2 regions of the Streptomyces sp. CLV115 genome follow, and region 1 is predicted to be linked to the other one. Evidence: riboswitches for the same ligand, from Rfam matches in the RefSeq annotation. Region 1 holds a riboswitch; the other holds the start of a gene.
The links. A riboswitch is a leader RNA that binds a small molecule or an ion and turns the genes downstream of it on or off. The one in region 1 is predicted to bind cobalamin.
Positions count from the first base shown of each region.

Region 2: another riboswitch for cobalamin. It lies ahead of AADR41_RS09700 (ABC transporter substrate-binding protein); the one in region 1 lies ahead of AADR41_RS11360 (prenyltransferase/squalene oxidase repeat-containing protein).

Region 1 is NZ_JBCEWQ010000022.1:57,601-71,925, forward strand. It holds gene AADR41_RS11295 (urease accessory protein UreF) at 175-873, opposite strand; gene ureC (urease subunit alpha) at 995-2,719, opposite strand; gene AADR41_RS11305 (urease subunit beta) at 2,719-3,129, opposite strand; gene AADR41_RS11310 (urease subunit gamma) at 3,236-3,550, opposite strand; gene AADR41_RS11315 (urea transporter) at 3,555-4,541, opposite strand; gene AADR41_RS11320 (alpha/beta fold hydrolase) at 5,047-6,681, shown strand; gene AADR41_RS11325 (DUF3626 domain-containing protein) at 6,789-7,664, opposite strand; gene AADR41_RS11330 (ferredoxin) at 7,863-8,096, opposite strand; gene AADR41_RS11335 (aldehyde dehydrogenase) at 8,096-9,556, opposite strand; gene AADR41_RS11340 (hypothetical protein) at 9,610-9,750, opposite strand; gene AADR41_RS11345 (helix-turn-helix domain-containing protein) at 10,101-10,841, shown strand; gene AADR41_RS11350 (NUDIX domain-containing protein) at 10,846-11,316, shown strand; gene AADR41_RS11355 (MBL fold metallo-hydrolase) at 11,446-12,486, shown strand; cobalamin riboswitch at 12,640-12,780, shown strand; gene AADR41_RS11360 (prenyltransferase/squalene oxidase repeat-containing protein) at 12,891-14,165, shown strand; gene AADR41_RS11365 (SCO2322 family protein) at 14,162-14,325, shown strand, end outside.
Region 2 is NZ_JBCEWQ010000018.1:19,123-33,447, reverse strand. It holds gene eat (ethanolamine permease) at 1-499, opposite strand, end outside; gene AADR41_RS09740 (glutamine synthetase family protein) at 766-2,130, shown strand; gene AADR41_RS09735 (aldehyde dehydrogenase family protein) at 2,216-3,604, shown strand; gene AADR41_RS09730 (3-oxoacyl-ACP reductase) at 3,610-4,395, shown strand; gene AADR41_RS09725 (haloacid dehalogenase-like hydrolase) at 4,553-5,620, shown strand; gene AADR41_RS09720 (phosphocholine-specific phospholipase C) at 5,693-7,735, opposite strand; gene AADR41_RS09715 (alpha/beta fold hydrolase) at 7,905-8,816, opposite strand; gene AADR41_RS09710 (TetR-like C-terminal domain-containing protein) at 8,809-9,417, opposite strand; gene gndA (NADP-dependent phosphogluconate dehydrogenase) at 9,589-11,028, shown strand; cobalamin riboswitch at 11,145-11,297, shown strand; gene AADR41_RS09700 (ABC transporter substrate-binding protein) at 11,336-12,316, shown strand; gene AADR41_RS09695 (FecCD family ABC transporter permease) at 12,352-13,368, shown strand; gene AADR41_RS09690 (ABC transporter ATP-binding protein) at 13,365-14,153, shown strand; gene AADR41_RS09685 ((2Fe-2S)-binding protein) at 14,150-14,325, shown strand, end outside.

The sequences.
Region 1 (14,325 bases):
GTTCGTCGTCGTGGTGGTGGTGCCTGGCCTGCATGGGGTCGTGCATGGTGGTCCCGTCTGGTGTCGTGTGGTGCGGTGGAAGGGTTGTGAAGGGGTGCCCCGGGGCCTCCCGTCCGGATCACTCCGGGCTCGCGTGCCCCGGCGCCTGATCCGGACCGATTCGGGGGACAGCCCTTAGCTGGCGAACAGCCGTGCCTCGGCGCGCTCGTGGCGTCCGGCCATGGCGTCCGCCACGGGGACGCAGCCCCCGATGTCGGCCAGGTCCCGTGCCAGGGCGGCCTCGACGGTCTCCTCGATCACCGGGGCGGCGCCGTGCAGCACGACCTGCGCCCGGCGGTGGTCGGTGAGCCGCAGCCGCAGGGCGGCCCCCACGAAACCGGCCGCGAAGGCGAACAGTTCGCAGGTGACCGCCTGGCGGACGGGCAGCCCGTTTCCGGCGTGGACGACGGCGGCGACGACCGGCTGGCAGCCGCGTACGGCGCCGTCCCGGTACAGGCCCCGGTACCGCTCGATCGGCGCGGTGCCGTACACCTCGCCGGCCAGGTCCAGCAGTTGCCGCCCGGTGCGGACGGTGGCCTGCCGGGCCTCACGGCCCAGTTTGGTGGCGTGCAGCCGCTGCTCCACGGCCACCACCTGCTCCCAGTCGTCGGCGGCGACCGCACGGTGGGCGAGCGCGAGGGCGGTGGCGTCGGCCGGGCCCACGCTGTGGCGCAGCAGGTCGTGCAGGACCGCCGGCAGGCCGGACGGGGTGACCGCGCGGGCCTGCTGGAAGCCCTCCAGGCCGTGGGAGAGGGTGTAGTAGCCGCTGGGGAAGGCCGAGTCGGTGAGCTGCAGTCCGGTCAGCAGCGCCGGGATCGGTATCGGTTCGTTCACACCGGGGATTCCGTTCGGGCAGTTGTCGGACGATGTATTCGGGCGGTCGTCGACGGACGATGTATCCGGGCGGTCGTCGGTCGAGGGACGCGGGTGGTCGTCAGATGATGTCGGGCATGCGTCAGACGATGTAGAAGAGGTGGTTGAGCGGAAGCCGCTCGGCCGGCTCGATGGTGGCGGGCTCACCGTCCACGGTGACCTTGTACGTCTCCGGGTCCACTTCGATGCGCGGCAGCGCGTCGTTGCGCACCATGTGCTGCTTGCCGATGGTCCGGCAGCGCCGCACGGGCTCGACGCGCCGCTGGAGCCCCAGCTCCTCCGGAACCCCGGCGGCGATGGACGCCTGCGACATGAACGTCACCGAGGTGCGCTGCTTCGCCCGGCCATGGGTGCCGAACATCGGCCGGTAGTACACCGGTTGGGGCGTCGGCAGCGAGGCGTTCGGGTCGCCCATCAGGGCCCAGTTGACCATGCCGCCCTTGATGATCGTCTTGGGCTTGGCGGCGAAGGAGTGGATCGGCCAGAGCACGATGTCGGCGAGCTTGCCGGGCTCCAGGGAACCGATCACGTCCGAGGCGCCGACCGCGGTCGCGGGGTTGATGGTCAGCTTGGCCAGGTACCGCAGGACGCGCGCGTTGTCGTTGCGGGAGCTGTCCTGCGCCAGCGGGCCGCGCATCTCCTTGCAGTGGTGCGCCGTCTGGAACGCCCGGAGGAAGGACTCGCCGACCCGGCCCATGGCCTGGGAGTCGGAGGAGAAGATGCTGATGACGCCGAGGTCGTGCAGTACGGTCTCGGCCGCGATCGTCTCGGCGCGCACCCGGCTGTCGGCGAACGAGACGTCCTCGGGGATGTCGCGGGAAAGGTGGTGACAGACCATCACCATGTCCAGCAGCTCGTCCACCGCGTTGACGGTGTACGGCAGGGTGGGGTTGGTGGAGGCCGGCAGTACGTTGGCCTCGCCGGAGACCCGGATGATGTCGGGGGCGTGGCCGCCGCCCGCACCTTCGGTGTGGAAGGTGTGGATGGTCCGGCCGTCGATCGCGGAGAGGGTGTCCTCGTAGAAGCCGCCCTCGTTGAGGGTGTCGGTGTGGATGGCCATCTGTACGTCGTACTCGTCGGCGACCCGCAGCGCGGTGTCGATCGAGGCGGGGGTGGCGCCCCAGTCCTCGTGCACCTTCAGCCCGGCCGCTCCCGCCTCGACCTGCTCGCGCAGGGCCTCGGGCAGGCTGCCGTTGCCCTTGCCGAGCAGCCCCACGTTGACCGGCAGGTCCTCCACGGCCTCCAGCATCCGGTGGATGTTCCAGGGGCCGGGGGTGCAGGTGGTGCCGTTGGTTCCGTCGGTGGGTCCGGTGCCGCCGCCGAAGAAGGTGGTGATGCCGTTGGACAGGCCCTCCTGGGCCTGCTGGGGCGCGATGAAGTGGATGTGCGTGTCCACGCCGCCCGCGGTGGCGATGAGGTGCTCGCCGGATATCACCTCGGTGCCGGGGCCGATGACGAGCTTGGGGTCGACCCCGTTCTGGAGATGCGGGTTCCCCGCCTTGCCGACGCCGACGATCAGGCCGCCGCGCACCCCGATGTCGCCCTTGACGACGCCGAGGACCGGGTCGAGGACCACGACGTTGGTGACGACGAGGTCCAGCGCGCCCTCGCGGTTGAGCGCGGACGGGTCCTGGGCCATGCCGTCCCTGATGGCCTTGCCACCGCCGTAGACGGCCTCCTCACCGTAGGAACCGGCGTTGTGGTCGTACTCGACCTCGACGATCAGGTTGGTGTCGGCCAGGTGGAACCGGTCGCCCACGGTGGGGCCGAACAGATCCGTGTACTGCTTGCGCGGGATGATCGCCATCAGTTCCGCTCCTCTTCTTCGTTCTTCCCGGCTCCGGACCCGGGCTGTACGAAGCCGAGTTCCGCGGCGCGGCGGAGCGCGTCGCGCCGGGTGTCCGGGGCGGACAGGCCGCCGTTGACGAGTGCGGCGAAGCCGGTGAGCCGGCCGTTGCCGCCGAAGGCGCAGAGCTCCACCTCACGGGTGTCGCCGGGCTCGAAGCGCACTGCGGTTCCGGAGGGGATGTCCAGGCGCATTCCGTAGGCGGCCTCGCGGTCGAAGCGCAGGGCGCGGTTGGTCTCGAAGAAGTGGTAGTGGGAGCCGACCTGGATGGCCCGGTCACCGGTGTTGGCGACGGTGAGCCTGCTCCTGGCACGGTTGGCGTTGATCTCCACGGGGTCGTCCCCGTAGAGGTAGTGGGCTCCGCCCGACATCTGCGTCTCCTAGGTCTCTCAGTCGTCTCGGTCGTCAGCCGCCTCAGTCGCCTGATTCGCCTCAGCCGTCTCGGGCATCTCGGATGTCCAGGACGTCTCGGACGGCTCAGGCGTCCGGGGCGCTGATCGGGTCGTGGCAGGTGACCAGCTTCGTCCCATCGACGAAGGCCGTCTCGACCTGGAGGACGGTGAGCATCTCCCTTACGCCGGGCATCACTTCGTCGCCCTTGACGACCTTGCGGCCCAGCTCCATGCATTCGGCGACGGTGTGGCCGTCGCGGGCGGCCTCCAGGACGGCCTCGGTGATCAGGGCGGCGGCTTCGCTGTAGTTGAGCTTGGTTCCCCGGTCGCGGCGGCGGCGGGCCAGGTCCGCGACCACATAGACATGGAGTTTGTCGATTTCCCGCGGTGCGAGGTTCATGACGTCACGCCTGCTTTCTCGAAGATGTGTGTCCGAAGGAGAGCCCGGGGCGGTCCAGGGCCGGACCGGCCGCCAGGAAGAGCCAGGTCGTCACGGTGAACGGCCAGGTGAAGGGGGTTGTGCCGGACGACCGGGCGAAGGCTTCCCAGGCGGCGGCGAAGGGGACCGAGGCGATGGCGGCGAGTACCGCGTAACCGGCGGTCCACACGGTGGGGGTCAGGAACACGGCGCCCAGCGCGATGGCGCAGAGCACCGCGTTGTAGCCGTACAGCCCGGCGGTGATCGAGGCGGCGGGCAGTCCGGCCGCGCAGGCCGTCACGAGCGCCACGGCGCTGGCGCCCACCGCCGCGAGCGCCACGGTCCGGGAGGCGACGAGGAGCCCGGCGAGCACGATCAGCCCCGCGTACCAGGTGTCGAGGTAGAAGATCTGGCCGATGTTGTTGCAGAGCGCCCGCCCTGCTTCGGCGGTCGTCAGCTCCGTGAACCCTGGCACCCGCGCGGTCGACCCGGCGGCGACCGGGCCCTTCGACAGGGCGGCCGTCAGGGCGCTGACGACCAGACAGTACGGGGCCGTCAGCACGGGCAGCCCGAGGGGGGTGAGCAGGCGGCCCACCGCCCCGCTCAGCACGGCGCAGACCGCCGCCCCGAGTACGACCAGCACCGCGGTCTGCCACGAGGCGCCGAGCCGGATCACCAGGGCGAGGCCGGTCAGGCACCCGCAGTACCCCTGAAGCCCCTGCCCCACACCCTTCCGGTCCGCTCCGAGCAGGACCGCCGCCCCGGTGGACGCGACGGTCCCGAGCAGCCCGAACACCCCTAGCCACCGGCCGCCGACGAACAGCGCGACCGCGAACAGCAGCCCGGACCACGGACTGCCGACGAGCACCACCTGCGCGATGCCGCGCAACTGCGCCGCCCCGGCGTGCGGAACCGCCCGGCCCCAGGGTAATACCCGGCCCCGTATCCGCATCGCCTGTTCTGCCGCGGGCACGTCTTCTCCTTTGAGACATGACGAATGAGGGCACACCGAATACATCCACATCGCCGCAGCCGGGAGATGTGGACCTTGATCAACAATCTGTTGAGACGGTACGCCCGGCAGCGACACAAAGGGATCGGCGGGACGAAAAATCGAAGCGCGACACTCCATGAACCCTCGGTGACACACCCAGGTCAGAAGGCATAAGAACCACTCGACCAACCCCCCGGAACCCTGCCCACGGAGAAATCCTTAGCCAGGTGTTGAACATTCCACATCCACCTTTTGACCAAATGGAAAGCCCCCCAAAGGCACTCCACCCCTTTCCGACCACCCCGAACTCAGAGCCCGCTCACAACGCTCGCGCCTCGACCGCATTTATCATGCATATATAAAATTCAGCAAGAAGATTCGGTTAAATTCCGGCACAAGGGAGCCGACCCGTCGCTCCCCATGGAGACCGGCGCCCGCCACGCCCCCGCAGGGTGCGGAAGCCGTTCATGAGTGAATGGGAGGCATGCTCCTCGACTTCACCCACGACCACGGCGGCGAACGGCTCAGCGGTGTGTACGGCGGTGAGCCGTCCGGGACCACCGCCGGGACCACCGCCGTGTTGCTGCACGGCGCGGGCACCGGCAGCAAGGAGCGACTGCTGCCGCTGGCACGGGAGTTCGCGGCCCACGGCTGCCGCGCGATCGCCTTCGACTTCTCCGGGCACGGCGAAAGCACCGGGAAGCTCGGCGAGTTGAGCCTGCGGCGACGGTTCGACCAGGCCGTGGCGGTGATCGAGGCGTACGCGGGGGCGGACGGACCGCTGGTCCTGGTGGGGTTCAGCATGAGCGGGCAGACGGTGGCCGATCTCGCCCGGCACTACGGGGACCGTGTGGTGGCGATGGGGCTGTGCGCGCCCGCCGTGTACGCCGCCGAGGCGTGGGACGAGCCCTTCGGGGACGGGGACGGCCGGTTCAGCGGAATCATCCGGCAGCCGGACAGCTGGCGGGAGGCACCCGCGCTCGACGCGCTGCGGGCGTACGGGGGCCGGGCCGTGCTCGCCGTGCCGGGCACGGACGCGGTGATCCCGCCCGAAGTGACCGAGGCCGTACAGGAGGCACTGGCCGCGCGCGCCCAGTACACACGACTCGACCTGCCGGACGCGACGCACCGACTCGGCCAGTGGTTCCGCGACCACGGCGACGACCGGCGGGAGTTCGTGGCGGCGGTGCTGACCGGGCTCGGCGACCGGGGCTGGACGGCGACGCGCGCGTGGGTGGCCAAGCAGACAGGCCCCGGCCGCTCGGTGGCCGGCTCCCGTCTCCTGACCGGCGGCTGGAGCTCCCAGATGCGCCGGCTGACCCTCGACGACGGCACGGACCTGGTGCAACGCACCTTCGTGAAGCCCTTCTTCCGCCACCACGCTCCCGGTCTACTGAACCGCGAGGCGTCCGTCCTGGCGCTGCTCGCCGAGCAGGACTCCGTCCCCGCGCCCGGCCCCCTCGCCGTGGACGCCACCGCCGAACACTGCGACCACCCGACCCTGTTGATGTCCGCGCTGCCGGGCCGGGTCCGCGTCGACGGGGACGACCTCGACCGGCGCCTGGACCTGCTCGCGGCCCAACTCGTCCGCATCCACGGTGTCGTACCGGCCGAAAGGCCGCGCCACTACCAGGCGTGGACGTCCCCGGAACGCGTCCGCGCCCCGGACGGCCCCCTGTGGGAGCGGGCCGTGGACGTGATCCGCCGCGACCCGCCGCCGTACGAAGGCCGCTTCCTGCACCGCGACTTCCACCCCGGGAACGTGCTCTTCTCGGGAACGGGGCGCGAGCTGCGGATCACCGGTGTCGTGGACTGGGTCGAGACCTCGTGGGGCCCGGCCGACCTGGATGTGGCGCACTGCTCGACCGCGCTCGCCCTGCTGCACGGACCGGCGTACGGGCTGGACTTCCGCGGCCGGTACGAGGCGCAGGGCGGCCACGGCCTGGCCACCGGCCCCGACCACCTGTACTGGCGGCTGCTCGACGCCCTGCACTACTGCCCGGACGCGGCCAAACTGGCCGGACCGTGGCGCGAGCTGGGACGGGACGATCTGACGCCCGAGGTGCTGGGGGAACGGCTGGAGGCGTACGTGGCCGGACTGCTGCGCCGGTACGACTGAGCCGGCGGGAGCGCGGCGAAGCCGCGCCGCCTCACGTACCGGAGGCCCCTGCCCTCAGCGGACGTGCCGGCCGGGCGGACAACGGACGGTTGAACGCACGCAGCCGCCTATGCCGGTGCCGGACTCACCGAATCGTCAGCGACCCTTCCGGGCGCCCCGAAACGCGCAACGCAGTGCCACACCTTCTTGATCGCCTGGAGGTCATGGTGTCCGGCCCGGGCCGCCTCCCCGACGATGCGCGGATCGAGCACACCGTCGACGGCGATCCGTACGCCCAGGTCGACGTATTCCTGCCCCCGGTAGCCGGGATGGCGCAGAAGCTCATCGACCGTGAGCCGGAAGCCGGGGTGCCACTCCACGGGGCAGCCCAGACGCAGGGCCGCCTCCTCCACGGCCGAGCCCCGGTAGCAGGGGTCCAGGACCAGCGCCTCCACATGGCCGTCCGGCCGTACGGGCCCGTGGACCTGCGCCTCGATGTAGTCGTCGAGGTCGTCCTGCCGGTCGGCGAGGGCGAGTTCGATGAGCCCCATGCGGGCCGCGACACCGAAGTCCGAGGGTTCGAGGAAGCTGTCCGGGTAGCAGAACGTGGTCCGCGTCAGCGTCTCGGGCGTCAGCCGGAAATGGGCGGAGCCGAACCTCGGTGCCGCGCCGGCGGGTTTGCGGCGGAAGTCCAACGCCCCGTAGACCGGCCGCTCACGAGCGGGCGCTTCGTCGTACGCACCACCGAAGATCCGGCTCTCCCAACGCCAGCGGTCACCACCGGGATGCGCGGTCAGTCCGCCGTTACTGGTCCCCGTGACGAACTGCGAGCGGTAGCCACCGTCCTCGGCCATGGCGTCCAGGACCGGCCTGCCGCGCAGCAGCCGATCCGGGTGGAAGTTGAGGGTCACCCGCAGCGCCGGATCCAACGGCGGGCCCGACGCCAGCTTCGCGACATGCCCAAGGGCCCGTTCCTGTGGCGTCCCGGAGGTCGAGGAGATCATCCGGACAGTCTTCCGCAGCTCGACCGACCACCGCACGCGACCTGCGCGCGAACGGGTACGTGGACCTCGTCGCCCGCGACAGGGGCACCGGCCACTGGTCCCGGAAGCACGGAGACAACGAGTCGGCCCGTACCGGATTCGCTCCGGTACGGGCCGGCTTCACGTGCGTCGTTCGAGTTCGCGCGGGAGAACCGCCGCCTACTCCTCCGGTGGGAAGACGACCTCTCCCGAGTCGGTCAGTGTGATCGTGATCGCCTCGACCGGGCACCCCTCCGCGGCCGCGAGGACCTTCTCGTCGGCGCCGGTCTCCGGGGCCGACGGGCGGGACTGGCGGGCGGTGTCCAGGGCGAAGGCACCCGGTGCGTGGTTCACACACATCCCGGAGCCGATGCAGACCCCTCGGTCGACCTCCACGGCCCAGCGGTCGCCCATCACGCCCCCTCGTATCCGGCCGGCAGGTGGATCATCTTGTGCTCGAAGTACTCGCCGTACCCCTCGGGCCCGAACTCCCGGCCCAGTCCGGAGTTCTTGTACCCGCCGAACGGGCCGAGCATGTCGAGGCTGAAGGTGTTCACGCTGTACGTGCCCGTTCTGACGCGGCGGGCGATGTCGATGCCGCGCTCGGTGTCGGCGGTCCAGACGCTGCCGCTGAGCCCGTAGTCGGAGTCGTCGGCGATCCGTACGGCCTCCTCCTCGTCACCGTACGGCAGCAGGCAGATGACGGGGCCGAAGATCTCCTCGCGGGCGATCCGCATCGAGTTGTCGACGTCGCCGAAGAGGGTCGGCTCGACGTACCAGCCCCGTTCCTGGGACGCCGGGCGGCCGCCGCCGGTGAGGATCTTGGCGCCCTCGTCCTGGCCGATCCGGATGTAGTCGAGCGAGCGCTGCTGCTGGCGCCGTGCGACCAGGGGGCCGAGTTCGGTGGCCGGCTCGAGCGGGTCGCCGACCTTCAGCGCGGACGCCGCGGCGGCGAACGCCTCGGCCGTCTCGTCGTAGCGGGAGCGCGGGACGAGGATGCGCGTCTGGGCCACGCACGCCTGGCCGTTGATCATCCAGGCGAAGGGGACGATGCCCGCGACGGCGGCGTCCAGATCGGCGTCGGGAAGGATCACCGCGGCGGACTTGCCGCCCAACTCCAGTGTGACGCGGGTGAGGTTTTGGGAGGCGACCTCCATCACCCGGCGCCCGGCGGCCACCGACCCGGTGAACGACACCTTGTCCACGCCGGGATGCCCGACCAGGTACTCACTGACCTCGCGGTCGGCCGGAAGGATGGAGAGCACGCCCTCCGGCAGCCCGGCGTCGGCGGCGATCTCGGCCAGGATGTAGGCGTCCAGCGGGGATTCGGGCGAGACCTTGAGCACGGCGGAGCAGCCCGCCAGCAGTGCGGGCGCGAGCTTGGCGGCGGCGGTGAACTGCGGAACGTTCCACGGCACGACGGCCGCGACCACCCCGACCGGCTCCCGCCGCACCAGCAGCGGTCCGAGTGCCCCGGCCCGCCGCTCCTCGTACGGGAAGTCCCGGGCCACGGTGATCGCCGAGTCCCACACCATCATCGCGGCGAGCGCCTGCACCATGACGCTCGACGTGTACGGGGTGCCGTTCTCCGAGCTGATGACCCTGGCGATCTCCTCGTACCGGACGGCGAACGCGTCCTTGATCCTGGTCACCACCGCGATCCGCTCGTCCAGGCTCATCCGGGGCCAGGGCCCCTCGTCGAACGCCCGTCGCCCGGCGGCGACGGCCGCGTCCACATCCGCCCGGGAGGCGTGCGGCACCCGGCCGATGACCTGCTCGGTGTGGGGCGAGACGACCTCGATCACTTCCCGGCCCAGCGGATCGACCAACTCCCCGCCGATGAACAGTTTTCCGTGTTCGACAAGCTCGGTCATGGCTGCTGCCTCCCGCGAACCGGTGCGTACCCGCCCCAATATCTGACTCTGTGTCAGAACTGATACCAGTTCCAGTTCCAGTAGTCCACGACCGCGACAGCGCCCGCCGGGATCACCGGGCCGTACCGGATCGGGTGGTGCCCCGCACACAGGCCGTGGCGCGAAGAGATCAGGCGCTCTCCCGCCGAGGTCATGAACGCCCCCGCCGCTTCGCGTGCGGGTGGCGCCGGATCTCCACGTTCACGGCGCTGACCCTCGACAGGTCACTTTCGGACCGTGCCCGACGCCGTTCCCCGGCCAAGGCCCCGCACACATCACACCCGGGCTCCGGCACCGGGTCGGTGCCGAACCACGGGGAATGGTCGACGGACGGTCGGTGATGGGTCGAATCAGACATGAACACTCTCCTCGCACGCCATTTGGTCGGGCGATCGTCGCGCCTGTCACCGGGACGTAGGAACCTCGCACATTTCCCACTTCGGGACGTCCCACAGGAGGTAGAACGTCCCTGCAATGTCAGCGAACCCCCGAGGGAGCCACCTGCATGCCCAACGAGCGCTTGCGAGCCACCATGACAGCCGGGGGGTGGACTCACGCAGGCCTGGCCGAAGCGACGGGTGTCGACCCCAAGAGCGTTGAAAGATGGGTCAACCTCGGGCGCGTCCCCCGGCGGGCAACAGCACTGAAGGCCGCCGAGACCTTGAAGGAAGACGTACACGCGCTGTGGCCGGCACTCCGCCAGGCACGCGCCGCGCGTGGCGTGAGTTCCGAGCTCCTGGCACTCTACGAACAGCGGGCAGACCTTCCCGTTTCCATGTTTGTGGACCTCTTCGCCGCGGCACGCCGACAGATCGACGTACTGGTCTACGCAGCCGTGTTCCTCCACGAGGCGTATCCCGGACTCAATGACCTGCTGCGCAAGCGCGCGACCGAAGGCTGCGCCGTCCGCATCGCCATCGGTGAAGCGGACAGCCCCAATGTCCAACAGCGCGGAAAGGAGGAGAAGTTCGGCCACGGTATCGAGTCCCGCTGCCGCTTGGCGCTCATGCACTACCGGCAGTTGACCGACATACCCGGCATCGAACTGCGCACGCACGGGACGACTCTCTACAACAGCCTGTACCGGGCCGACGACCAGATGCTGGTCAACACGCACGCCTGGGGCGTCAACGCCTACCGGGCACCCGTGTGGCACCTGCGGCGCAATCGCGGGGGCGGCATGTTCGACGTGTACGCGGACAGTTTCAGCGCCACGTGGGACACGGCCACACCCGTGGAAAGGTGAACCCATGGCACGGACCGAGTTCTACGACGACCCGAACGCGCCGAAGCCCAACAGCCTGGTCGTGGCCGCTTCCGCCGTGGTGACGGACGAGGCGGGACGGATCCTGATGCAGCGACGGCGGGACAACGGACTCTGGGCCCTGCCGGGCGGGGGCATGGACCTGACCGACTCACTGCCCGGCACCGCCGTCCGGGAGGTCAGGGAGGAAACCGGGCTCAATGTCGAGATCACCGGGCTCGTCGGCACATACACGGACCCGAAGCATGTCATCGCGTACAGCGACGGTGAGGTTCGCCGCCAGTTCGCTGTGGTGTTCACGGCACGCATCATCGGCGGCGAACTGGGCATCTCCGGCGAGTCGACGGACCTCCGATTCGTCACCCCGGACGAACTGGACGCGCTGCCCATGCACCACACCCAGCGGCTGAGGATCGACCACTTCCGGGCGAACCGAGCGACGCCGCACCTGGGGTGATCGCCCGGCTCGGCAGGTACGCCCGAACCAGATGGTCGACCAGGGCTACTACTGGAACAAGTTCTCGTTACAGTGGGGCGACGCATCGGAGCCGCGAACCCGTACGCCGTCCAGAGAGATGGGGACCTCATGACGCAGGTGACCGACCACGGCGGGGGCGTGCACAGCATCAAGGTGCCCATCCCGGACAATCCGCTCGGCCACACCCTCGTACACGTCCTGGACACCGATCGGGGCCCGGTGCTGATCGACACCGGGTGGGACGATCCCGAGGCCTGGGACACGCTCGGCGCCGGACTCACCGCCGTCGGCACGGAGATGGCCGACATCCACGGTGTGGTCATCACCCACCACCACCCCGACCACCACGGGCTCTCCGGGCAGGTGCGCGAGGCCTCCGGGGCCTGGATCGCCATGCATGCGGCGGACACCGCGATCGTGCGCCGTACCCGGGAGTCCGAACCCGGCAGGTGGCTGACCTATCTCGCGGCCAAACTCACCGCGGTCGGAGCACCCGAGGAGCACCTCGCGCCGTTGCGGGCCGCCGCGGCCGGCCGGAGCCGGACACGCACCCTGCCGGGGCTGCGGGCCGCGCTCCCGGACCGGGAGATCGTGCCGGGCGAGCTGCTGGACCTGGCGGGGCGCAGGCTGCGGGCGATCTGGACACCGGGGCACACGCCCGGGCATGTGTGCCTGCACCTGGAGGAGGAGCACCCGGGCAATCTGCCGGGGCGGGGACGGCTCTTCTCGGGGGACCATCTGCTGCCGGGGATCAGTCCGCACATCGGGCTGTACGAGGACCCGGACGACGCGACGGCCACCGATCCCCTCGGTGACTACCTCGACTCGCTGGAGCGGATCGGCAGGCTCGGGGCCGCCGAGGTGCTGCCCGCCCATCAGTACGCCTTCACCGATGCGGCGGGGCGCGTGCAGGAACTGCTCGGGCATCACGAGGAGCGGCTGACGGGGCTGCTCGGGCTGCTGGCGGAGCCGCTGACGCCGTGGGAGCTGGCCGAGCGGATGGAGTGGAACCGGCCCTGGGAGCAGATCCCGCACGGCTCCCGGAACATCGCCGTCTCGGAGGCGGAGGCGCATCTGCGGCGGCTGGTGAAGCTGGGGCGTGCGGAGGCGGTGCCGGGGAGCGAGCCGGTGGCCTACCTCGCGGTGTGAGCGGTGTGAGCGGTGGGGCGGTGTGCGTGGTGTGAGTGGTGTGAGTGGGGTGCGTGTGGTTTCGCTTACGTGGGCAGGGGCGCGCTTGCGCGGGCAGGGCGCGTACGTGAGCAGTGACACGTACGGGGCGCTCCTCCCGGCCCGGAGTCCGGGTGGTGCCGCCCGGTAGAGTGTGCGGGTCGTCATCATGCCCGTTCAGGGGGAAGCCGGTGCGAATCCGGCACTGACCACGCAGCCGTGAACCGTCTTCGCAGGCGGTGAGTCGGAATGCCCTGTCCGCGGTCGTGACCGGCTCGGACCACCGGATCCCCCGGTGGTCGGCACCGTCGAGGTACACGGGGTCGGAGCCTGGTGCCTGAGCGTGCCTGTGCCCGGTTCACCCCGCAGGAGAGGCCCCGCCCGCCATGACCGTACGTCGCAGCGCAGCAACGCTCGCCGCCACCGCCGCCGTGCTCTGCGCGGCCGCTGCGCCGGTCGCGGTGGCAGCGCCGTCCCCCTCGCCCTCGCCGTCCGTCGCGCTGCCGTCCGGGCTGTACGGCACGAAGGACCCCACCTACGACGGGGTGTGGCGGCAGTCCCTGGCCTTCCTCGCGCAGCGGCTCGAAGGGGTCACCCCGGCCGCGAAGTCGGTGGACTGGCTGATCGGCCAGCAGTGCGCCGACGGCTCCTACGCCGCGTACCGGCCCGACGCCGCCCAGCCGTGCGACGCCAAGACGGTGCGGGACACCAATGCCACCGCGGCGGCCGCCCAGGCGCTGGTCGAGGTCGGCGGGCACCGCGAGACCGTGAACGACTCGGTGCGCTGGCTGAAGTCCGTACAGAACGAGGACGGCGGCTGGGGCTACACCGCGGGTGCGCCCAGTGACGCCAACTCCACCTCTCTGGTGATCGGCGCCCTCGCCCGTCAGGGGCAGCGCCTCGCGGACATCACGACCCCCGATGGCAAGACCCCCTACGACCCGCTGCTCGCCCTCGCCCTCCCGTGCGGCGGCAAGGACGGCGGCGCCTTCGCCTACCAGCCCGACAAGAAGGGCGGGCTCGCCGCGAACGCGGACGCCACCGCGGCCGCCGTCCTCGGCACGATGGGCAAGGCTCTGGCGGTCGGGAACAACGCCGCGGGCAAGGCGCCCACCTGCCGGTCCGGTTCCGGGCTCACGCCCGAGCAGGCCGCCCAGAACGGCGCCCACTACCTCACCGGCGCCCTCGCCGGCAGCGGCCACCTGAACCTGGCGCCGATGCCCGGTGCCACCGACACCACCCCGCAGCCCGACTTCGGCAACACCGCCGACGCGGTCGTCGCGCTCTCCGCGGCCGGCCACCAGGACAAGGCGGCCGGAGCCGTCGACTGGCTGAAGAAGAACTCCGCGGACTGGGCCGGCCAGAACGGCCCCGCCGCCTACGCCCAGCTGGTCCTGGCCGCCCACGCGACCGGCAACGACGCCCGGGACTTCGGCGGCGTCGACCTGGTCGCCCGGCTCAACGCGGCCGGCCCCGAACCCGCCTCCGTCGTGACGCCCGACCCGTCCGCCGACACCGGGTACGAGGCCACGGAGAAGGACCAGGTCCACAGCGGCGACGACGTGATCGGGGGCGTGTGGTGGTACGTCGGCATCGCCCTCGTCCTCGCGGCCATCGCGTTCTTCCTGATCAGCGGTCGCCGGAAGAACAGGCAGCCGTGAGGCGCGCGGGGCGGGCCACCGCGCTGCTGGTGGTCCTGGGCGCCGTCCTGGCCGTGCTCGGCGCGGGACCGGCCCAGGCGGCCGGGTACCGGTACTGGTCGTTCTGGGAGGGCTCCGGCTCCGGCTGGACGTATGCCACCCAGGGCCCGTCGCTCGTCCG
Region 2 (14,325 bases), on a different contig from region 1:
AGAGGTGGATCCCGATGAAGACGGCGAAGCAGGCGAGATGGACAGGCCGGCCGGAGGTGAGCCCGAAGAGGCCGAGGGACTCGACGTAGTCGCCGATGAACAGCGAGATGGCGGCGGGGGCGAGGATGTACTCGATGAGGATGGCCGTGCCGGTCAGGAAGCCGCCCCAGGTGCCCAGGGCGCGGCGCGCGAAGCCGTAACCGCCGCCCGCGGTGGGCAGGATGGCGGAGAGTTCGGCCAGGGCGAAGACCAGGCACGCGTACATCAGGCCCATCAGCACGGTGGCCGCGGCGAGCCCGCCGAAGCCGCCCTTGGACAGGCCGATGTTCCAGCCGGAGTAGTCGCCGGAGACGACATAGGCGACGCCGAGTCCGGTCAGCAGGAGCCAGCCCGCGCTGCCCCGGCGCAGCGTACGGCGGTGCAGGTACTCGTCCTTGCCGGTCACCCCGCCGGCCGTGCCGCCGGGTGGGCTGGTGGGTGTGTCGGTTCCCTGGGCCATGGGGCGCTCCAGATGTGTGTCGACGGCGCTGCGTCGAGGCGTGGCAGACGAAACGGGCGCATCAAAGGTTCGTCGCCACACCTTTGTGGAACGTCAGGCGAAACACAAGGGGCGCGCGTCAAACAGTGGTTACCGATGTGCGCCCAGCTCGTTCGGGTGCGCCGGGCACCTCCGGAGGTGATTCACCGCCGTCGGCCGGGCCCTCTTCCCAAGCAATGGTTCCCTGTCATACCTTACGAATCTCGGTGCACCCAAGGAGGAATCCCGTGGCAGACCGCACACCCCCGCTCGCCGTCGAGGAGCTGCGCTCGCTCGTGGCGAGCGGGGCCATCGACACCGTCGTCCTGGCCTTTCCCGACATGCAGGGCCGGCTCCAGGGCAAGCGGTTCGCCGCCGGGTTCTTCCTCGACGAGGTTCTGGAGCACGGTACCGAGGGCTGCAACTATCTGCTGGCCGTCGACACCGACATGAACACCGTCGGCGGCTACGCGATGTCCTCCTGGGAGCGCGGCTACGGCGACTTCGCGATGGTCCCGGACCTAGACACCCTGCGGCTGCTGCCCTGGCACGAGGGCACCGCGCTGCTCGTCGCCGACCTCGCCTGGAACGACGGCGGCCCGGTCGTCGCCGCACCGCGCCAGGTACTCCGCCGCCAGCTGGACCGGCTGGCCGGCCTCGGCTACCGGGCCCAGGTGGGTACGGAGCTGGAGTTCATCGTCTTCAAGGACACCTATGAGCAGGCCTGGGACCGCGGCTACCGCGGGCTGACCCCGGCCAATCAGTACAACATCGACTACTCCATCCTCGGCACCGGCCGCGTCGAGCCCCTGCTGCGCCGCATCCGCAACGAGATGCAGGCGGCCGGGCTGACCGTCGAGTCGGCCAAGGGCGAGTGCAACCTCGGCCAGCACGAGATCGCCTTCCGCTACGACGAGGCACTGGTCACCTGCGACCAGCACGCCGTCTACAAGACCGGTGCCAAGGAGATCGCCGCGCAGGAGGGCGTCTCGCTCACCTTCATGGCCAAGTACGACGAGCGCGAGGGCAACTCCTGTCACATCCACCTCTCGCTCACCGACGACAACGGTGACAACGCGATGTCGGGTGACGGCCCGGACGGCATGTCGGACCTGATGCGGCACTTCCTCGCCGGACAGCTCGCCGCCCTGCGCGACTTCTCCCTGCTGTACGCGCCGAACATCAACTCCTACAAGCGGTTCCAGCCCGGCTCCTTCGCGCCGACCGCCGTCGCCTGGGGCCACGACAACCGCACCTGCTCCCTGCGGGTGGTCGGCCACGGCCGCTCCCGCCGCTTCGAGAACCGGCTGCCCGGCGGCGACGTCAATCCGTATCTGGCCACCGCCGGACTGGTCGCCGCCGGACTGTACGGCGTGGAGCACGAGCTGGCGCTGCCGGAGGTCTGCACGGGCAACGCCTACACCGCCGAGTACGAGCAGGTGCCGACCACCCTGCGCGAGGCCGCCGACCTGTGGGAGGCCAGTCCCATCGCCAAGGAGGCGTTCGGCGAGGAGGTCGTCGCGCACTACCTGAACATGGCGCGTGTCGAACTCGCCGCCTACGACGCCGCCGTGACCGACTGGGAGCTGCGCCGCTCCTTCGAGCGCCTGTGACCGCCGTCCCGTCCCGCACGTCCCCCGCACTCCCTTCGCGCCCCTCACGCCCCTCACGTCCCTCACTCCCGATCGAGGCCCGTACGTGTCCAACCACTGCGCACCGCACAGCCTGAACGTCCTGAACCCGGCCACCGCCGAGGTCGTCGCCACCGTCCCGACCACCGACGCCGCCGCTGTCGGCGCGGCGGTCGCCCGCGCCGCCACCGCCCAGCGCGTCTGGGCCGCGGCGGCGCCGGCCGACCGCGCCCGGCTGCTCCGCCGGTTCGCCGCCACCGTCGACGAACACATCGAGGAACTGGCCCTGCTGGAGGTCCGCGAGGCCGGTCACACCATCGGCAACGCCCGCTGGGAAGCGGGCAATGTGCGCGACCTCCTCGACTACTGCGCCGGTGGGGTCGAACGCCTGCTGGGCCGGCAGATCCCGGTCGCCGGCGGCATCGACTTCACCCTGCTGGAACCGCTCGGCGTCGTCGGGGTCATCGCACCGTGGAACTTCCCGATGCCGATCGCCGCCTGGGGCGCGGCCCCGGCGCTCGCCGCCGGCAACGCCGTACTGCTCAAGCCCGCCGAGACCACCCCGCTGACCGCACTGCGCCTGGCGGAGCTGGCCCTGGAGGCCGGGCTGCCCGGCGGACTGTTCCAGGTGCTGCCGGGCGAGGGTGCGGTGACAGGCGCCGCCCTGGTGGACCACCCCGGCGTGGCCAAGATCGTCTTCACCGGCTCCACCCGGACCGGCAAGCACATCATGACCCGCTGCGCCGAACGCGTGAAGCGACTCACCCTGGAACTGGGCGGCAAGAGCCCCAACGTCGTCTTCGCGGACGCCGATCTGGAGGCCGCGGCGGCCGGGACACCGATGTCCTTCCTGGACAACGCCGGCCAGGACTGCTGCGCCCGGACCCGCATCCTGGTCGAGCGCCCGGTCTACGACCGCTTCCTCGATCTGCTGGCACCGGCCGTCGCCGCCGTGGTGGTCGGCGACCCGTCGGACGAGAAGACCCAGATGGGTCCGCTGATCTCGGCCGCCCAGCGGGAACGCGTGAGCGGGTTCGTGGCGGCCCTGCCCGACGGCGTACGGACGATCCTCGGCCCGGCGCCCGACGGCCCCGGGTTCTGGTATCCGCCGACCGTGCTCGCCGGGGTGTCGCCCGATGCCCCGGTGGCCGTCGACGAGGTCTTCGGGCCGGTCGCCGTGGTGCTGCCGTTCGACGACGAGGCGGACGCCGTACGACTGGCGAACGCCACGGAATACGGTCTGGCCGGATCGATCTGGACGCGTGACGTGGCCCGCGCGCTGCGGGTCGGCCAGGGGCTGCGGGCCGGGAACCTCTCGGTCAACTCCCACTCCAGCGTCCGCTACGCCACTCCCTTCGGCGGCTACAAACAGTCCGGACTGGGGCGCGAGCTCGGCCCCGACGCACTCGCCGCCTTCACCGAAACCAAGAACGTCTTCATCAGCACGGAGGCCTGAGCACCATGACCGACACCACCGCTGTCTGCCGCCGCCTGGTCGGCCGCACCGCCGTAGTCACCGGAGCCGGGAGCGGCATCGGGCTGGCCACCGTCCGGCGCCTGGCCGCCGAGGGCGCGCACGTCGTCTGCGCCGATGTGGACGAGGCGAGCGGCAAGGCCGCCGCCGAGGAGGTCGACGGACTCTTCGTACGTACCGACGTCACCGACGCCGAGCAGGTCGAGGCGTTGTTCAAGGCCGCGTTCGACACGTACGGCTCTGTCGACATCGCGTTCAACAACGCGGGGATCTCGCCGCCCGAGGACGACTCCATCCTGGAGACCGGTCTCGAAGCCTGGCGCCGGGTGCAGGAGGTCAACCTCACCTCCGTCTACCTCTGCTGCAAGGCGGCCATCCCGTACATGCGCCGCCAGGGCAGGGGCTCCATCATCAACACGGCCTCCTTCGTGGCCCGGATGGGCGCCGCCACCTCGCAGATCTCCTACACCGCATCCAAGGGCGGCGTGCTGGCCATGTCGCGCGAGCTCGGTGTGCAGTTCGCACGGGAGGGCATCCGGGTCAACGCGCTGTGCCCCGGGCCGGTCAACACCCCGCTGCTCCAGGAGCTGTTCGCCAAGGACCCGGAGCGGGCCGCGCGCAGGCTGGTGCACATCCCGCTCGGCCGGTTCGCGGAGCCCACCGAGATGGCCGCCGCCGTGGCCTTCCTGGCCAGCGACGACTCCTCGTTCGTCAACGCCACGGACTTCCTGGTCGACGGCGGGATCTCCGGCGCCTACGTCACCCCTCTCTAGCCGGCATACGGCCGGGGCCCATGGCCGCCCCGGCCGCGCCTGTCCGCAGCTGTCCCTCTCCACGGGCTGGTACGGGGCCAACCAGGCTCGTATCCAGCGTCTCCTCGACCGCTACGGAAGCTGCTCGCCGCACCACCGAACCGGCCGGGCCGCTCCGGTGGCGGTCTTCGACTGGGACAACACCGTCATCAAGAACGACGTCGGCGACGCCACCATGTTCTGGCTGCTGCGCAACTCCCGGATCCGGCAGCCCGAGCACGGAGACTGGCGCACCACCAGCCGTTACCTCACCGACGCGGCGGCCGAGTCGCTGCGCGCCGCCTGCCCGGACGGCACCGGCCGCGACCGCACCCTGCCGACCTCGACCGACACCGGCTGCGCCGACGAGATCCTGTCCGTCTACAGCGAGGCCACCACCACCTCGGGACAGGACGCCTTCGCCGGCTACGACCGCCGCACGATGGAACCCTCGTACGCCTGGCTGGCGCAGCTCACCCACGGCTGGACGGCGGCGCAGGTGCGCTCCTTCGCCGCCGCGGCCCGCGCCGAGAACCTGGCCGCCCCCGTGGGCGCCACCCAGCGGGTCGGCAGCACCACCGACGCCACCGGCTACGTCCGCTACTACGACCAGCAGCGCGACCTGATCCGCACGCTGCGCCGGGCCGGATTCGACGTGTGGATCGTCTCCGCGTCGCCGCAGCCCGTGGTCGACGTCTGGGCCGGGGGCGTCGATGTCGCCCCCGGGAACGTGATCGGCATCAGGTCCACCACCGAGCGGGGCCGCTACACCTCGCACCTGAGCGCCTGCGGCAGCGCGCGTCCGGGCGAGGACTCGCAGATCACCTACATCGACGGCAAGCGCTGCTGGATCAACAAGGAGATCTTCGGTGTGCGCGGTGCGGCCGCCTCCCGGGTGCAGGCCCCGGCGAGGCGCCCGGTGTTCGCCGCCGGGGACTCCGACACGGACGTGTCGATGCTCCGTGACGCGACCGGGCTGCGACTGGCCCTGAACCGCAACAAGGCCGAGCTGATGTGCCGTTCCTACGACGACGCGGACGGCAAGTGGCTGGTCAACCCCATGTTCATCGCGCCGAAGGGCCGGCTGAACGGCACCTATCCGTGTGCCACCACCGGCTACACCGCGTCGGACGGAACCCCGGGCCCGGTGCTCCGTGGCGACGGCAGTGTGATCCCCGATCAGCACGACACCGTCTTCGCGGGCTGACGTCCGGGTACGCGTGGTGGCCGAGGGGGCCGGATCCGCCCCTCGGCCGGCGGCCACCACGCGCCCCGCGGCTCAGCCGCTGACGCTCGCCGCGCCCGTCTCGATGTGTCCGGTGTACCGCCGCGACCAGGAGGCGTCACCGCTGATCTTCACCGTGAAGTCGTACCAGCCCCTGGTCAGCGCCACCGCGTTGAAGTAGTCCTCCTTGCTGCCGCCGGCCGGGACGGTGTACGTCCAGGGGCCGTCGCTCCGGTACTGGCCGGAGGTCACGGTGAACGTGACGGCACTCGCCGAGGTGTTGGTGAAGGTGAACCAGAGGGCGGGCCTGCTGGTGTCCGGTGCCTCTGCGTAACGGGCGGCCACCTCGCAGGATCTGCCCGCCGCCGTCGCGTCGCCGGTGAACCGGCGCAGGAACCTGTTGGGTCCGGCCATGGTGAAGTCGTACTTGCCGTCGCCGTTGGCCGTGCCGATGTTGAAGAAGTCCGTGGCGGTGCCGCCCGCGTCCACGGTGTACTGCCACGGCACCGTCGAACGGTGGGCGTTGGGGTGCACCGAGAAGTGTGCGGCCCGGGTCGCCGGTGCGCCCTTGTTGGTCATGGTCAGCCAGAGCTTGACGACTCCCGCGGCACCGAACTCCAGCCGGTCCAGATCACCGCCGGGCTGGTAGGGCAGCGCACGGGCGGGCCGGGTGCCGGGCTCCTGCACGGGCTGTGCGTTGTTCTGCGGAACGGGGTTGGGCAGGGGGCCGCAGGTGTTCATCCCGATCACCGGGGTGGCCGGCAGGCCGGACGGCACTCCGTTCACCGGATGGGCGAAGTCGAAGGCGCCGGTGAGGTCCCCGCAGACCCTGCGCCGCCAGGCACTGATACCGGCACAGGCCGCCGGCTTCCCGAGAGCCGTGGTCCAGGTCTCCAGGAAGCGCAGCACGGAGGTGTGGTCGAAGACCTCCGAGGAGACCCAGCCACCGCGGGTCCAGGGCGACATGACGATCATCGGGACGCGGAAGCCGAGGCCGATGGGCACTCCGCCGAGGAATTCCCCCTCGGTTCCGGCGGGCGGCGACGGGGGCGGTACGTGGTCGAAGAAACCGTCGTTCTCGTCGTAGTTCAGGAAGAGCACCGTGGAGTCGAAGACGTCCTGATCGGCGGCGAGCGCCCGGTACACGAGGTCGACGAAGTGTGCTCCGTCGCCGGGCGGGGCGTACGGGTGCTCGGAGAAGGCCTGGTTGGCGACGACCCACGACACCTGCGGCAACGTACCGGCCACCACATCGGCCTTGATGGCGGCGGCGATGTCGTCGGGGGTGGAGCCGGTCACCTTCCGCACCGACGCCATCCCGAGGTCGTGCAACGGGTCGCCGGCCGGCGCGTCCGTGAACTTCCGGAAATAGGCGAGGCCGTTGTCGCCATAGTTGTCGTCGGCGTTCTGGTAGACGCGCCAGGACACACCGGCCCGTTGCAGCGCCTCGGCGTACGTCTCCCAGGTGAGTCCGGACTCGTCACCGCCGTCCTTGCTGGACGCGTCCACCTTGCCGCTCCACAGGAAGGTGCGGTTCGGGCCGGTGGCACTGAGCGCCGAGCTGAAGTAGGCGTCGCACACCGTGTAGTTGTCGGCGAGCGCGTAGTGGAAGGGGATGTCCGAGCGCTCCAGATGGCCGAGCGAGCGGACGTTCCCCACACCCGTCACCCAGTTGTCCATCCGGCCCTTGTTCCAGGCCGCGTGCTGGGACGTCCAGCTGTGCGGCAGATCGCCGTTGCACTGGGCGATCGTCTCGGGATCGGCGCCGCCCGCGGCCGGAGTGGCGCTGAGCTTCCAGGGATACTGCCGCCCCGTGCCGTTGGGCTGGTCGAAGACGCTGCGACCGCCGCCGATGGTGATCCCGGAGCGGTCCGAGAAGCCGCGTACGCCCTTGAGCGTGCCGAAGTAGTGGTCGAAGCTGCGGTTCTCCTGCATCAGCACCACGACGTGCCGGACGTCCTTGATGGTGCCGGTCGCCGCGGTCGCGGTCGCGGTGCCCGTCCGGACCGCGGCGCCCGCGGTCACCGGGGGCATGGCGGCTCCCGCCGCCACGCCCGCGCCGAGCGCCACAAATCCCCTGCGGGTGATCGGTGTCATCTGCCTGCCTTCGCCGGATTCGGATGCGTCGTCGGGACGCCGAAGCCAGGGTGGCGCCCCAGATGGTCCGGCACCAGACCTTTGACAGGAGACCTACCTGAACCATTGCCAACTCATCCGCCAAAAGGGCGAATTCAAAGGTGCGTGACGAGATGTTTGTGGAAACGGATCACGGCCGATGATTGTCGTTCGGAGGCATCCGTGTCCCCTCCGGCGCCGGATCGGACAGCACCTCCCGCAGTCGCGCGGCGAACGCCTCGGGGTCCTCGACACAACCGGTGTGCCCGCCGGGGAACTCCACGAGCCCGCCGATCCCCCGGTCCGCCAGCCGGGCACCGGGAATCGCCGTGAGCAGGGTGCGGGAGTCCTCCCCGACACCGATGACCAGCTTCTCCCCGCCACGCCGCAGGGCCGCCAGGTCCGGCACGTACCCGCTGAACGAACACAGCACGTGCTCCAGGAACACCGGGAGGTTGACCCCCGTCCGCCGGAACGCCTCGGCCTCCCGCGCGGAGGTTCCGGGCGCCTCCCGGTGTCCGCCCCCGGCCGGTTCGGGCGCCTCCGGGTCCGTCAGTCCCTCGGTCATGGTGGCCAGCGCCGCGGCCACCCCGCCCCTGCGGAAGGAGTCGCGCACCGCGGCGAAGAGCTTCCGCCCCCGCTCCGGATCGGGCAGCAGTTCCACCGACGGCGGTTCGTGCGCGACCACTCGGCGCAGCCGCTCCGGGTGACGGGAGAGCAGGTCCAGGGCGACGATCGCGCTCGAACTGGAGCCGAACACGGCCACCGGACCGCCGTCCGGTGACAGCAGCTCGATCAGCCGGTGGGCGTCGTCGCTGTGCACCGCCACCCGCTGCTCCTGCGGCGCGCCGTCGAGCAGGCTGCGCGAGTAGCCGCGCGGGTCGAAGGCCGCGACCGTCCAGCTGTCGGCCAGCCGCGCCGCCATCCGGTCGTAGAGCCCCGCGTCGCCGCTGCCGCCCGGCATCAGGAGCAGCAGCGGGCCCCGGCCGCGCACCTCGTAGTACAGCGTCGCGCCGGGCACCTTCAGATGCCCGGTGCGCTCCGGCAGCATGTGGTCAGTCATGTCCGTTCTCCCCCTCGTCGGTGCCTTCACCGGTGGCGGACGGCCAGTGCTCCAGCAGGAAGTGCAGGGCCTCGACGGAGCGTTCCCAGGACTTCTGCACGTCGCGGGGCGCGCCGAAGCCGCCGCTCGCCTCAAGTGCGCAGTATCCGTGGAAGGTGCTGCGCAACAGCCGTACCGCGTCCGTCAGATCGGGCTCGGACAGTCCGTAGGCGCGCAGCATCGCACCCGTGGTCTCGATGGTGCGGTGGTACGCGGCCGACCCGGCGACGATCTCGGGGTCGACCCGCATCTGCGTCGCCTCGTACCGTCCCGGCCGCTCCAGCGCGAAGGCCCGGTAGGCGTCTGCGAACGCGACCAGCGCGTCCTTCCCGGCCCGGCCGGCGACCGCGGTGCCGATCCGGTCGATGAACTCCCCGGCGGCCAGCAGCGCGACCCGGACACGCAGGTCGTGCAGGTTCTTGACGTGGGAGTACAGGCTGGCGTCCTTGACCCCGAAGCCGCGGGCCAGCGCGGAGATGGTGACCTTGTCGAAGCCGATGGAGTCGGCCAGATCGGCCGCCGCCGCCACCACGCGTTCGGTCGTGAGACCCGCGCGAACCATTCGCCACCTCCGTCGAAACCCACCTAGAGGTCCTAGGCGGTTTCCTAATATACACAGGTGACTCCATCCGGGCGATGCCGAACAGGCCGTTGCCGCACCCCGTGCCCATACTGAAGATCCCGGCACTGCCGAAGATCCGGGCATCCCCGAAACAGATTGCAGAGCACACAGATGAGCGGCACTGCACAGATCGGCGTCACAGGTCTCGCGGTCATGGGCCGCAACCTCGCACGCAACTTCGCCCGCAACGGATTCACGGTCGCGGTGCACAACCGGACGGCCGCGAAGACGGACGCGCTGATCGAGGAGTTCGGCGACGAGGGCTCCTTCGTACCCGCGCACACCCCGCAGGAGTTCGTCGCGGCGCTGGAGCGTCCGCGCAGGCTCGTCATCATGGTCAAGGCGGGCGACCCGACCGATGCGGTGATCCAGGAGTTCGCCCCGCTCCTGGAAGAGGGCGATGTCGTCATCGACGGCGGCAACGCCCACTTCGAGGACACCCGCCGACGGGAGAGGCAACTGCGAGAGCAGGGCATCCACTTCGTCGGCACCGGCATCTCGGGCGGCGAAGAGGGCGCGCTCGACGGACCGAGCATCATGCCGGGCGGCAGCAAGGAGTCCTACGACTCGCTCGGACCGATGCTGGAGAAGATCTCCGCGAAGGCCAAGGACGGCGCCCCGTGCGTCACGCACATCGGTCCTGACGGCGCCGGACACTTCGTGAAGATGACGCACAACGGCATCGAGTACGCGGACATGCAGCTCATCGGCGAGGCCTACCAGCTGCTTCGCGACGTGGCCGGATACTCTCCCGCCAAGATCGCGGACATCTTCCGGGTCTGGAACACCGGGCGCCTGGACTCGTACCTCATCGAGATCACAGCAGAAGTGCTCTCCCATGTCGACGCGGCGACCGGAAAGCCCTTCGTGGATGTCGTGCTCGACCAGGCGGAGCAGAAGGGCACCGGCCGTTGGACCGTGCAGGTCGCCCTCGACCTGGGCGTTCCGGTCTCCGGCATCGCCGAGGCCGTCTTCGCCCGCTCCGTCTCCGGCCACGCCGCCCTCCGTGATGCCTCACGCCACCTCGCCGGACCGACCGCCCGCAAGCTCGGTGAGAACGAGGCGGCGGCATTCGCCGACCGGGTCGAGCAGGCACTGTATGCCTCGAAGATCGTCGCCTACACCCAGGGCTTCCACGAGATCGCGGCCGGCAGCGGGCAATACGACTGGGACATCGATCTCGGCAGGGTCGCCTCGATCTGGCGCGGCGGATGCATCATCCGGGCCGCGTTCCTCGACAGGATCACCAGCGCCTACGAGGCCCAGCCCCGGATGGCGAGCCTCCTCTCCGACAAGAGCTTCGCCGAAGAGATCGCCGCCGCACAGGACGACTGGCGCACCGTGATCGCCACCGCCGCCGCCCAGGGCGTCCCCACCCCCGCCTTCGCCGCCGCCCTCGCCTACTACGACTCCCTGCGCGCCGGACGCCTCCCCGCCGCCCTCACGCAGGGCCAGCGCGACTACTTCGGCGCACACACCTACCACCGCGTCGACCGCGACGGCACCTTCCACACCCTCTGGGGCGGTGACAGAACCGAGGTCGAGAGCTGACCGGTGCCCACCGAGCCGCTGACGGGGCGGGCGACCCTCCCGGTCCGGGCGAAACCTGTCCGCAGTGCCGGCCGTCCTCGCGGACGTCGGCGTCCGGAGCCGGCAACCCAAGGGGCATGACCTGCGGAATACGCGGTCTGACAGAATGGCCTGCGAAATCTCGGGCGACGCGCGTCAGGAAACCGGTGTGAATCCGGTACGGTCCCGCCACTGTGACCGGGCTGCACACAGCCCGGAAGCCAGATACTGGCCGCGCCGCCTTCTCGTACAACCAGGGGACGAGGACATCCCCCGGAAAGGCTCGGCCATGCCCCCGATACGCCGTGTACCCCTCGCGCTCATACCCCTGCTCCTGCTGCCGCTCACCGGCTGCGGCACCGGCGGCGAGAGCAGGGCAGAGGCCGCACCGGCCGCCGAAGGTTTCCCCTACACCGTCACCAATTGCGGTACGAAGACGACCTTCGACGCCCCGCCGAAGCGGGTCGTCACCATGAACCAGCACGTCACCGAGATCATGCTGGCCCTCGGGCTCCAGGACCGGCTGGCCGGGACCGCCTACCTGGACGACAGCATCCTGCCGGAGTACCGGTCCGCGTACGACAGGACCAAGGTGCTCGCGAAGGAGTACCCCTCCAAGGAGGTACTGCTCGGCGCCAACCCCGACTTCGTCTACGGCGGGTACGCCAGCGCCTTCGACAAGGCCAAGGGCCAGGACCGGGCGGGGCTCCAGAAGGACGGCATCAACACCCGGCTGAATATCGAGAACTGCACCGAGGGCAAGGTCGGCGTCGATCAGCTCGCCACCGAGATCACCCAGGTGGCCAGGGTCTTCGGCGTTCCGGAGCGCGGCAGGAGCCTGATCGCCGAGGAACGACGGAAGATCACGACGGTCGGAACGGAGCTCAAGGGCTCCGCACATCCCTCGGTGTTCGTGTACGACTCCGGCGACAGCTCCGCGTTCACTGCGGGCGGCAAGGGCGTCGGCAACGAGATCGTCCGGCTCGCCGGGGGCCGGAACGTCTTCGCGGACCTCGACGCCACCTTCGGCGACGTGTCCTGGGAGCAGGTCATCAAGCGCAGGCCCGAAGTGGTCGTGATCTACGACTACGGCGGCACCACGGTCGAGGCCAAGAAGAAGCGGCTGCTGAACGACCCGGCACTCGCGGACGTGCCGGCGATCAAGAACAAGAAGTTCGCGGTACTCCCGCTGTCCTCGGCCGTGCTCGGTGTCCGGGTCGCCGACGCCGTACAGGACCTGGCCGGGCAACTGCACCCCGGCACACTGTGAGCGCGGGGCCCGCCCGCCCCGGCCCCGAGTCCGTCCTGCGCTCGACCCCCGTCGTGATCGGCGCCCTCGTGGTGCTGCTGCTCGCGACGGTGGTGGCCGGTCTGGCGCTCGGCCCGGTACGGATTCCGCCGGGAGAGGTGTTGCGTACGGTCCTGGGCGGTGAACGCTCCGGCGCGTTCCCCACGATCGTGTGGGAGGTACGGCTGCCCAGGGTGCTGCTCGGGGCCGTCGTCGGCGCCGGGCTGGCCCTGTCGGGCGCGGTGCTCCAGGCGCTGGTGCGCAATCCGCTGGCCGATCCGTTCCTGCTGGGCGCCTCGTCCGGGGCGTCGGCGGGCGCCGCCATGGTGATCGTGCTGGGGGTCGGCGCCGGGATGGCCACCGACGTGGCGCTGCCCGTCGCGGCGTTCGCCGGGTCCATGGCCGCACTGGTCGCCGTCTACGCGATGGCCCGGCGCGGCGGCACCATGACGACGGGCCGGCTGATTCTGGCCGGGGTGGCGATCCAGTACGTGCTGTCCGCGTTCACCAGCCTGATCCTGGTGCTGTCCTCGCGGGCCGAGCATGTGCGGGCGATCCTGTTCTGGACCCTGGGCGGCCTGGGCGGCGCCCGCTGGGACCAACTGGCGCTGCCCGCAGTGGTGTTGGCTGTCGGTGCCGTGCTCCTGATCAGCCTGGCCCGTCCGCTGGATCTGCTGCTGACCGGGGAGGAAGGGGCCCGCAGCCTCGGCCTGGACCCCGGACGATTCCGGGGCGGGGTCTTCGTGCTGGTGTCACTGATCATCGGCGTGCTGGTCGCCTACAGCGGGGCGATCGGCTTCGTCGGCCTGATGGTTCCGCACGCCGCCCGGCTGATCGTCGGCGCGTCCCACCGCAGGCTGCTGCCGGTGACGGCGCTGGGCGGGGCGGTCTTCCTGCTGCTGGCCGATCTGCTGGCGCGGACCGTGGCAGCCCCCGAAGAGATTCCCGCCGGGGTGGTCACCGCCCTGGTGGGCGGCCCGTTCTTCCTCTGGCTGCTGCGCCGCTCCAGCCGTACCGAAGGGATCACCGGATGAGCCCGGCACCGCCCCCGACGGCGCTCGCCGCCGACGGGATCAGCTACGAGGTGGCCGGCCGTACCCTGCTCGACGCGGTCACCCTGGACGCCGCCCCCGGCGAGACGGTCGGCCTGGTCGGGCCGAACGGCAGCGGCAAGACCACCTTCCTGCGCTGTGTGTACGGTGCCCTGCGCCCCGCGGCGGGCCGGGTCCTGCTGGACGGAACGGACGCCGCGGCGCTCAGTACGAAGGAACGGGCCCGCCGCGTCGCCGTCGTTCCGCAGGACAGCCCCGGCACCTTCGGCCTGACCGTACGCCAGATCGTGGCGATGGGCCGAAGCCCGCACAAACGGTTCTGGGAGCAGGACGACGCCGAGGACGCCCGCCGCATCGACCGGGCGCTCCAGCGTGTCGGCGCGGCGCCCCTGGCCGGCCGCCGGTTCGAGGAGCTGTCCGGCGGGGAACGGCAACGGGCCCTGATCGCCCGCGCCCTGGTCCAGGAACCGGGGCTGCTGGCGCTCGACGAACCCACCAACCATCTGGACGTCCGCTACCAGCTGGAGATACTCGGCCTGGTGAGGACCCTGGGCACCACCAATCTGCTGGTGCTGCACGACCTCAATCTGGCTGCCTCCTACTGCGACCGGCTGTTCGTCCTCAGCGCCGGACGACTGGTGGCGTCCGGTTCCCCGCACGCGGTACTGACGGAAGAACTGCTGGCCGAGGTCTACGGGATACCGTCCCGGATCGGCGTCCACCCGGTCACCGGCTCCCCCAACGTCGTCTACCTCCCGCTGTCATGAGCGACGACGCCTCCCCCGTCTGGACGCCCTTGCCGCACGGACCACGCTGGCAGGTCACCGAGGGCGAACCGCCCGCGAGCGAGGCAGGGCAGTGGCTGGCAGCCGGCCGACTGGCCGATCCGGCGAGCGAGGAGCTGTCGACGCTGCTGGAGCTCGAACGCACGAGCAGCGG